3 regions of the Rossellomorea sp. NPDC077527 genome follow, and region 3 is predicted to be linked to each of the others. Evidence: riboswitches for the same ligand, from Rfam matches in the RefSeq annotation. Region 3 holds a riboswitch; each other region holds the start of a gene.
What was found. A riboswitch is a leader RNA that binds a small molecule or an ion and turns the genes downstream of it on or off. The one in region 3 is predicted to bind lysine.
Positions count from the first base shown of each region.

Region 1: another riboswitch for lysine. It lies ahead of lysA (diaminopimelate decarboxylase); the one in region 3 lies ahead of ACIGG7_RS07420 (aspartate kinase).
Region 2: another riboswitch for lysine. It lies ahead of ACIGG7_RS20265 (Na+/H+ antiporter NhaC family protein); the one in region 3 lies ahead of ACIGG7_RS07420 (aspartate kinase).

Region 1 covers NZ_JBITVL010000001.1:767,178-770,582, reverse strand. Annotated here, with positions in the region: gene ACIGG7_RS03995 (ABC transporter permease subunit) at 1-99, opposite strand, end outside; gene lysA (diaminopimelate decarboxylase) at 208-1,494, opposite strand; lysine riboswitch at 1,609-1,785, opposite strand; gene ACIGG7_RS03985 (DUF4179 domain-containing protein) at 2,193-3,405, opposite strand, start outside.
Region 2 covers NZ_JBITVL010000007.1:39,187-42,591, forward strand. Annotated here, with positions in the region: gene ACIGG7_RS20265 (Na+/H+ antiporter NhaC family protein) at 1-1,341, opposite strand, end outside; lysine riboswitch at 1,457-1,639, opposite strand; gene yunB (sporulation protein YunB) at 1,720-2,484, opposite strand; gene ACIGG7_RS20275 (HD-GYP domain-containing protein) at 2,543-3,405, opposite strand, start outside.
Region 3 covers NZ_JBITVL010000002.1:436,253-439,657, forward strand. Annotated here, with positions in the region: gene ACIGG7_RS07415 (YslB family protein) at 1-44, shown strand, start outside; gene ACIGG7_RS07420 (aspartate kinase) at 109-1,347, opposite strand; lysine riboswitch at 1,540-1,718, opposite strand; gene ACIGG7_RS07425 (hypothetical protein) at 1,918-2,073, opposite strand; gene uvrC (excinuclease ABC subunit UvrC) at 2,074-3,405, opposite strand, start outside.

The sequences.
Region 1 (3,405 bases), on a different contig from region 3:
TCCTTCATTGAACAAACCGATGAGGCCTGTTAAGAGAATGATGCCAAACAGAACGAATACAAACTTTAAAACCATGGAACCAATCGATTTGAGATACATTGATAGATCCTCCGAAAAGATAGAGACATGTTTTTTATAGATTACCATAATAAACCAAAAAATCCCATATAAAAAAGGTGGAACCCCTCGGGTTCCACCTTTCCTATCCTATCGATCATTTCGTACAAGATCCGCATATGTTTCCCGCTCAATCACAACCCGGGATTCCCCATCCTTCACAAACACGACAGCCGGACGTGGGATTCGGTTGTAATTACTCGCCATCGAATACCCATAAGCACCCGTACTGAAAACAGCCAGGATATCACCGTAATTCGTCGGAGGCAGCATCAGGTCCCAGATCAGCATGTCCCCGGACTCGCAGCATTTCCCCGCTATGCTCACAAGCTCCGTACATTCCTCATTAGGGCGGTTGGCAAGAACCGCATGATACTTAGCCTGATACAGAGCCGGACGAATATTGTCCGTCATCCCTCCATCGATTGCCACATATGTGCGCACGTCCGGAATGATTTTCTTGGAGCCCACTTTGTACAACGTCGTACCTGCTTCCGCCACCATGCTTCGGCCCGGCTCCACCCATACTTCCGGGAGTGGATATTCATTTTTGGCAAAATAGGTTTTCACACTATCCGTAATGCCCTTTACATACGTCGGAATCGGCAGTGGACGGTCTTCTTCGGTATAGCGGACCCCAAAGCCTCCTCCAATATTCAGGACCGGCATCTTCACATCGAACTCGATCCGGATCCGCTGCATGAAATCTGCGAGCACCATAATCGCCTGATCGAACCCTTCCTGCTCGAATATCTGGGAACCGATATGAGAGTGAAGGCCAAGCAAGTTGAAGTAAGGCTTCCGGATCGCGAGTTGAATCGCCGTACTTGCCTGTCCGTTCGAAATGCTGAATCCGAATTTCGAATCTTCCTGTCCTGTCGTGATGTATTCATGAGTATGGGCTTCCACTCCCGGTGTGACTCTGATCAGAATCTGAACCTGCTGCTCACGCTCCCTGGCCAGGTCGTGAAGCAATTCAAGCTCAAGGAAACTGTCGACAACAAAGCAGCCGATTTCAGCTTCAAGAGCCATAAGCAGTTCTTCTTCGGATTTGTTGTTCCCATGAAAATGGATACGCTCCGCCGGGAACCCCGCCTCTAGGGCCGTATATAATTCTCCCCCGGACACGACGTCAAGGGAGAGATTTTCCTGGGCTGCAAGTCGTACCATCTCTTTGCAAAGAAACGCTTTACTCGCATACGCCACCTGAAATTTAAGACCACTTTCAGTGAATGCATCCCGAAACAATTTTGCATTCCCACGGATCATGCCTTCATCATATACCATCAACGGCGTGCCGTATGTTTCGACCAACTCACCTGTACCCATTCCACCAATGGTTAAATCACCTTGAACATTTACATCAACTGTACTCATTTCCTTAACTCCTTTTGACTCTCTAAAGAAACACAAAAAAACCGTATGAAGCAGATGCTCATACGGTTATTCATCAAAGTTAACGGAAACATGATGAAGACTCTGTATTAACATCTCTTCAATAGTGCTCCACAACCTTTGCATTGTGACAGTCCAACATTTCTTCAATGCTGGCCCAACAAAAAATAGAATTGGCTATTTTCTGCTTCGGCGATCTGCCTTTCCCTACTTATCCCAGAATCCATTATTCTCAAAGAAGGTACTCTTCATACTCGCGCCTCTATTATCAGAGAGTGACTGTTTATTTGATTGGCATAACTATACCATTCTCTTGAAATGGTTGTCAATTGGTTTTAGCAGAAGAAGCTGGGACATAACTAAATCCATACACTCTAAATTCCAACAATGCTTATATATTTTCAGAACACCTGTTACACCGCTGTTGATTTCCGTGCAAGACTTCGCTTTCCTCGGGCGGAAGGCCAGCCTCCTCGTCACTGCCGCTCCTGCGGGGTCTCACCTATTCCGCTTTTCCCGCAGGAGTCTTCGTCTTGCACTCCAATCAACAGCTAGAACCTACAATATACATGGGTTAAGCTTTAGCGCTAAAAATTAATAATTCGAACGATTTATATTTTCATCAAAAAACTCGTTTTGATTTTTCTATAGCTGAGACCTTTTTGTCCCAGCCTCTCTGTTTACTTCAATTCAATTTTTAAGGGCTTCATTTCAATCGGTTTATCATTTCGACTTAAATTCTCGAATGGGGCGATGAGAGAGTAGTCTTTAAGTCTTGCACCCCGGGGTAATTCGAAAGTGGACTGAAAATGGAACGTATCTTGATTCACAGATTTCGTTTCAGCACTTCGGATCATGTACTCCAGCATGTTATTATAATCAAGCTCATTCTTGTCATTATGCTTTATTTCCTTCGATGGAATCAGCTGAACGAATTCAGCGAAATTCTCTAAAATGTCATCTCGGAATTGACCTTTTTGGAGGTCATCAATGATAAAATCCACTGTCATCTTTCCTTTTTCGCTTTGGATATTTTGTACTGTGATCCCGTATCCGAAACGAGGACTTTTCATTTCGAATGGTCGCGTGGTGTTCAATGAAGTAATGGCATCTTCGTCCACCTGCTGCATGTCTGCCTCGATTTTCAGCGAACGTGCCTTATCGCTGAGTTTACCAGGGAATAGCTCCCGAACCGTCTTTTGTATTTTTCCATCGATCTCTTTCGTTTCCAGCACCTCTGCATGGAACTTTGGTAGAGTGTTCCCCAGGTCATCTTTAACATCCAGTTCAACCGTATCCTTCCAGGAGTCGACCGTATACGTATACTCTAGTGTCGTCGTCGCTTTTCCTTTCGTGATGGAGGTTATTTGTAATTCATATTCTCCATCAGGTGATTGTGTCCTTGCACTTGTTAGGATCGTTTCAGAAGGAATCCTTTTCACGGGTACATCAAAGGACCATGTGCCGTTTACATCCGCCATATGGGTGAACGTTAAGGGAAGTGTGAAATCTTCCGGAAGGTCTTGGCCATCCCGATAAAATTCGATGGAACCTATGAATTCATCTCCGTCTTTTTCTAGACCAGATCCACCTGTTCCCCATTGATTCTCTTCCGTTCCATCGAAGAGGTGATAGCGGTAACCGCTCACCGGACGGTTTCCTTCGTCCATATGTTCGATAGATAAATCATCACCTTTCGCCTTGAACGTGACCCCGATAACATTACCATCGTAATACGTGCTTGTGATCGTGATATCTACACCATTGGACGTGGCGGCCTGGTTGACCTCGGTGACTTTATCACTCGTATAGAGTTCTTTACCCACAGATGAACCGACTTTTTCATATATTACTCCAAGTACCGGAAGCTTGGCCAATGCATTATTCACAGGG
Region 2 (3,405 bases), on a different contig from region 3:
GGAGATCGGTGAGCAGTGATCACCTAGAACTGATCCGGCCAGCACCGCTGCCATGGCAGGAAGTAAGATACTTACGTCTGTCGCGGCAGCAATTTCTCCGGCGATCGGAAGTAGAATACCAAATGATCCCCAGGATGTGCCCGTTGAGAAAGCCATGATCCCGGCAACAAGGAATAAAATGACCGGCAGTGCCTGCATCGGCAAGCTTGATTGTTCAACCAGGCCGGCAAGGTACGTACCCGTCTGGAGTTGGTCGATGAGTGTAACGATCGTCCATGCAAAGATCAAAATGTAAACAGCCGGCAGCATCGATTTAATCCCTTCCACTACAGCCGTTCCGACAGCACCAGCTTCAATTCCTTTTAAGCTGACTTGACGAAGGAAGAAGATCAGGGCAATCACAAGCCCGAACAACCCACCGTATAATAACGATTTAGTTACATCTGTATTTTCAAAGATAGGCAATAAATCGAAAGAACCCACTGCCTGGTAACCCGTCCAAAGCATCATGGAAACCGTACCAACAACAAGTGCCACGATCGGCCATACTAAATCGCCGACAGAGCCTTTTGAACTGACAGGAAGATCATTTTTCAATTCACCTGGGATCTCTTTACCCGGGTCATATAAATCACCCGTTTCAAGGGCACGAACTTCATGTTCTTTCATTTTGCCAAAATCAAGTCCCTTATAAGCAACCATGACGACAAGTAGGACCGCCGCCCATACATAAAGGTTCATCGGAATCATTTGAATGAATGCTGAAAACGCCGTATATTCCGTAATACTATGTGCCGTAAGGATCGAACCGATGATTCCGATGATATAAGCTCCCCAGCTTGAAATCGGGGATACTACACAAATCGGAGCGGAAGTAGAATCAATGATATACGCTAATTTCGCACGTGAGATTCTGTGTCGGTCCGTAATGGGTCTCGAAACCTGTCCAACAGCAAGGGCATTGAAATAGTCATCAATAAAAATGATAATACCTAATACCGCAGCCAAAAGCTGTGCACCTTGTCTCGTCTTTACACGTTTCATCGCCCATTCCCCGAATGCGCGGCTCCCGCCTGAGATATTTACAAAAGCGGTGATGACACCAAGAATGAGTAAGAAGAAAATGATATAGACATTCCAAGTGTTCAGACCGCCATCTGCGACAAAGATTCCTTTGAAGGCGTCCCAGATAAAGTTGAATGTTTTGGGTAATGAGAAATCCGCCAACAAAAAGGCAGACGCGACAATTCCTACTCCAAGTGAAAGCAGAACCCGTCTCGTGAGTATAACCATAAGGATGGCTAAAAGGGGTGGTAATAAAGAGTAAATCGTGTTTTCCATAGTGTCCTCCTCCTATTTGATAGGGGGGAACCATCGTAGCATGACAGAGGATAATAAAAAAAGGCAACGATAGAGAAACTATCATTACCTTTGTTAGTAACGTAAGTGCTCCATCACGATCTGTAGCTCCCCATTATAGAGATTTCCCTATAATGACAGTGTTATCCTTATTCAAGACAACCCCAGCAAATATACCTTCGACAAGCATATTTACTTCGGCAAAAATTCCCTTTCATCTGTTTTCTTCGTTGTCATCCTCAAACAGATTACTTTTGAATCCTGCGCCTCTACCCCATCGGACTGATGATGTGGTGTGTTATAAAATTTTCTTTATCAATATAACAAACTATCATTCTTTTGACAACTTTTTTTTCATAGCTAATTTGTGGGAAATTCTATGGATGGTCCCGATCCTCCCCCACCATTATTATAAAATTGCGGCACATCCAGGTGTACAGTACCCATCGCGACGAGAATATCCTGCTTGATCGTTTCCGTTTTCGTTGCAAATGGAATGATGATCTGGACGTTCACTTCAAGCTCCACAAATACCTTCACAACGGCATTATTAATTCCAAACTGTTCCACTGTCGTTTTCACATCTGAACGGACATCACCGATGGAATGAAAACGGATCGGGATTTTTGGACCCAGGTTCCCGAGTAGCACGTTGTTTGTCGCCTGCCCTAAAGGAACGGAATAGGTAATGCCCTTCGATGCCTTTGACTTCCCTTCATCAATTTCCACCTCGGTGAGAAATTCCAAATTTTCAATATTACCTGCCTCTGCCTCCTGCAGGTTCTGTTGGACCAGATTCGTAATTTCTGCCTGAACCCTGTTGATTGTCTGCGTATTGTATTTAAACGAAACGATATCACCTTCCTGGTTCTTCACTTCTTCCGTTATATCCGAAATATCCAGTACATCGGCAATTTTCTTATTGATCGCTTTGTTAATCACCAGGGTACCAATCCTGCTCGTTTGTGTCTCAGCATAAGCAAGAAGCGTCGGCTTCAACCCTTTATTGATGATCCACAATCCGAATCCCGTGGATATCATAAAGAACAGAAACGTGATGATCATGACATGTCGAAAAGGCAGCGGACCTCCTCTTCGGGGTTTGTAGGTTTTAAACTTAGACAAAAAAATCCCCCCTTACAAGCTATTTGTATGCACTGTAAGAGGGGTTTAACGCAAAAATTTATTTAACTTTAAGAGATTGAGGCTCATAATCCGGGTCAAATCCTGTTATCACCTTGTCTAACGCTTTGCTTAAATCTACAGGATAAGGGGAATGCAACTCCTGTCCATCTTCTTCGATGATCCTGAGCACAGGTCGGTCCGTCACTCCTTTGTTTTGATCCGTGACAATTCCTTTCCGGCCATCATTCAATTCTACAATCATTCCATTTGGATAGATCGCCACCGAAGATCGGAAAGCTTCGATCACTTGTGGATCGAACAGGGACCCTGATCCGGCATACAAGACTTCCAGAGCCTGATGAGGAAGCATCGCTTTCCTATATACCCGATTGGAGGTCATCGCGTCAAACACATCCGCCACAGCGATGATTTTGGCGAATGGATGAATATCTTCACCCTTGATCCCGCGTGGATAACCTGATCCATCGAGCCTTTCGTGATGCTGATAGGCACAATGAGCAATGATCAACGACACAGAATGAAGCTGCCTCAGGATGTCAAAGCCGTGCTCAGAGTGCTTCTTGATTGCACTGAACTCGTCTTCCGTCAATTTCCCCGGCTTCAAGAGGATCTCTTCCGGTACCAGCATCTTACCGATATCATGAAGAATCGCCCCCACTCCGAGCTGCTCAAGCTGCTTCGGTGAAAGCTTGAGTTCGAGACCGATCGAAAGCGTATATAACGTTACATTGAATGAATGATGAAAAATATAGGAGTCGTACGTAAAAACATCCGTCAAAATCGTGAGGAGATCGTGATTCGCCTTTACTTCAGACAAGACGACATCAATGACCTGCTTTAGTTGTTTGGCACTATCTTCAATCATGAGTACACTTGGCGAGCCACCCGTTGCGCTCAATT
Region 3 (3,405 bases):
TGAAAGTGGTTGTGAGATGGGACGATAAAGACCGAATTGAATAGGCCTGTTCAATCTCTAATAAAGGGTTGCTCTGTATGTCCAGGGCAACCCTTTTTTATGATAATTTTACAGCGTGATTTCTTCCATTTTCACTGCATCAAGATTGAAGGCAGTATGTAAGACACCGGCTGCCTTTTGCATATTTTCCCCGTCTACGACCGTAGACACCTTAATCTCAGAGGTACTGACCATCTTCACGACAATGTCATGCTGAGCCAGTACTTCAAACATTTCCGCAGCAACACCAGGATTGGAAATCATTCCTGAACCGACGATCGATACTTTCGCCAGCCCGCTTTCATGCTCGATATGTGTGAAATCCAACTGCTCTTTATTTTGCTCCAGCACAGCAAGGGTTTCCTCAAGATCCTGCTCTTTGATGGAGAAGGAAAGATTCGTTGTATTTTGATCCGTCTGGGTCTGAATGATGATGTCTACATTTAAATGATTTTTTGCTAACGTGGTGAATACGGATGAAAGTCCTGTTAAAGCGTTTTGTAGTCCAAATACAGTAACACGCGTAATTTCATTTTCAAAGGCTACGCCTCTCACAATTAAGTTCTGTTCCATGCTTGCTTCCTCCTCAATATACGTTCCTTCCACTCTTTCAATGCTGGATCTGACTTCTAACGGTATCTGATAATTCTTGGCAAACTCCACTGCTCTTGGATGCAGGACCCCCGCCCCAAGGTTCGCAAGTTCAAGCATTTCATCATAGGAAATGGACGGTAACTTTCTTGCCCCTTGAATATATCGTGGATCTGTCGTGTATACTCCGTCCACATCTGTATAAATGTCACAGCGTTCAGCCTTGAGGGCGGCCGCTATGGCTACGGCAGTAGTATCGGATCCGCCTCTTCCAAGTGTGGTGATCTCTCCTGCCTCAGTCATCCCCTGGAATCCAGCTACGATAACCACCCTGCCTTCCTGAAGGTGAGTCGACATTTTTTCGGTATGAATATTGGTAATCCGCGCATTGCTATGAACAGATTCCGTCTCAATACCTGCCTGCCAGCCGGTGAATGAAATGGCATCATGCCCGGATTGGATGAGGGCCATCGTCAGGAGGGATATGGTCACCTGCTCTCCGGTTGAAAGCAGCATATCCATTTCCCTTTTACTCGGCTGTGACGTAATTTCCCTCGCCAGTCCGACGAGTGTATCCGTCGTTTTCCCCATGGCAGAAACGACGACGACCACATCGTTTCCCCTTTCTTTCTCTTCAATGATCCTTGACGCAACATTTTGAATTCTTTCCACAGATCCTACAGATGTTCCTCCGAATTTTTGAACAATAATACTCACGACTTCTCCCTCTTTCTGAGCGCATACTCGCTACTCTTTTTGATGATGAAGAGTACAATCACAATCATCCTAAACGTTCATAGAACAGGATTTGTTTGACCAAACCCTGCGCTGATAATAAAAAAAGCAATGAGAATAATATCTCATTGCTTTATGAACATACAGCAGAACATACAAATAGGTTCATCGGCATTGTGAGATAGCTCTCCAAGATTGAATCATCTTGACAATCCTACATTTCTTAAACGTAGAACCAGCGGATACAGCATGAGACTATAGCCACTTCGGCGATTCTCCCCTTTCCAGACATCTCAATGGAGCTCATTCTCCTCTTTGCCTGTACTCTTGAAGTTCGCACCTCTATCACCACTTTTAAAAGTGATAATGTTATAAATTTTCGTTAATTATAGCACAGAGGAAATATTGATTCAATGATTAATTGATTCAATATTTCCTTTTTATTGGTTGGTAAGCCGTTTCTAATGAGCAAGTAGTGGTTGATTTGCGCTCTTGGTGCTCGCTTTCCGCGGGGCTGGCGGTGAGCCTTCTCGGGCTATTGTAGTGGGAGTTCTATACTTGTCCAGCCCCGCTTTTCGGGATTTCCCGCAGGAGTCGAGCACCTTCCGCTCCAATCAACTCTGCTTGTTCACTAGTGTCTGCTGAAGAAATAAATAAACCGAACAATCTTTCTGTTTGAAGTAAAAGAATATGACTTTCAAGCAACACTTACTTCAACTTCTCCACCAATACCTTCGCGACGGCTTCGGGTATTCCAATTTCCATGAATTCTTCCGCTGTCGCATCCTTCATCTTTTTCATTGAACCGAAGTGCTTGAGAAGTTGTTTTTTCCTTTTCGGTCCGATGCCGTCGATTTCGTCAAGGGTGGATTGGAAGGCGCTTTTCCCTCTCAGCTGGCGGTGGAAGGTGATGGCAAAGCGGTGGACTTCGTCCTGGATCCGTTGAAGGAGGTAAAATTCCTGGCTTCGTTTCTCTAGTGGAACGATTTGTAACGGGTTCCCGTAAAGCAAGTCAGACGTCTGATGCTTATCATCTTTCGCAAGTCCCCCGATTGGGATATCGAGGCCCAGTTCATTCTCGATGACATCTCTCGCAGCTTCGATCTGCCCTTTCCCACCATCGATGATAATGAGGTCCGGTAAAGGAAGTCCGTCTTTCAACACCCTTGTATACCTTCTGCGCACAACTTCCCTCATGGAATCATAATCATCGGGGCCTTTTACCGTTTTAATCTTATACTTGCGATATTCTTTCTTCGCAGGTTTGCCGTCCACGAATACGATCATGGCCGATACAGGATCTGATCCTTGAATATTGGAGTTGTCAAACGCTTCGATCCGGAATGGGGTATAAATGCCCATGTGTTCCCCGAGACGTTCGATCGCTTTGATCGTCCTTTCTTCATCTCTTTCAATAAGGGCGAACTTTTCCCCGAGCGCCTGCTTGGCATTTTTCTCGGCAAGCTTTACGAGATCTTTCTTCTTCCCGCGTTTCGGCTGGGTCATCTTCACCTCAAGAAGCTTTTCAGCGAGATCGATATCGATTTCCTCAGGCAGGAAGATTTCCTTCGGCTTAAAATGATTGGACTTTGAGTAGAACTGACCTAGGAACGTCAGGAACTCGTCCTCTGGTTCATTATATAGGGGGAATAGGGAAACATCCCTCTCTATAAGCTTTCCTTGACGCACAAAGAATACCTGTACACACATCCAGCCTTTATCGACGGAATATCCGAACACATCACGATCTGTGAAATCCGTCATCGTCATTTTTTGCTTTTCCATCGTTGCTTCAATGTGCAGGATCTGATCCCGGAACTCCTTCGCCCTTTCGAATTCCAAGTTCTCTGCTGCTTCGTTCATTTTCACCGTTAGCTGATTCTTGATATCTTTATAGCCGCCATTCAAGAAGCGGGTTATTTCATCCGTCATGTCACGGTAAGTGTCTTTGCTCACTTCTTTAATGCAGGGAGCGAGACATTGCCCCATATGATAGTAAAGACAGGCACGGTCAGGAAGGGTCGTACACTTTCGTAACGG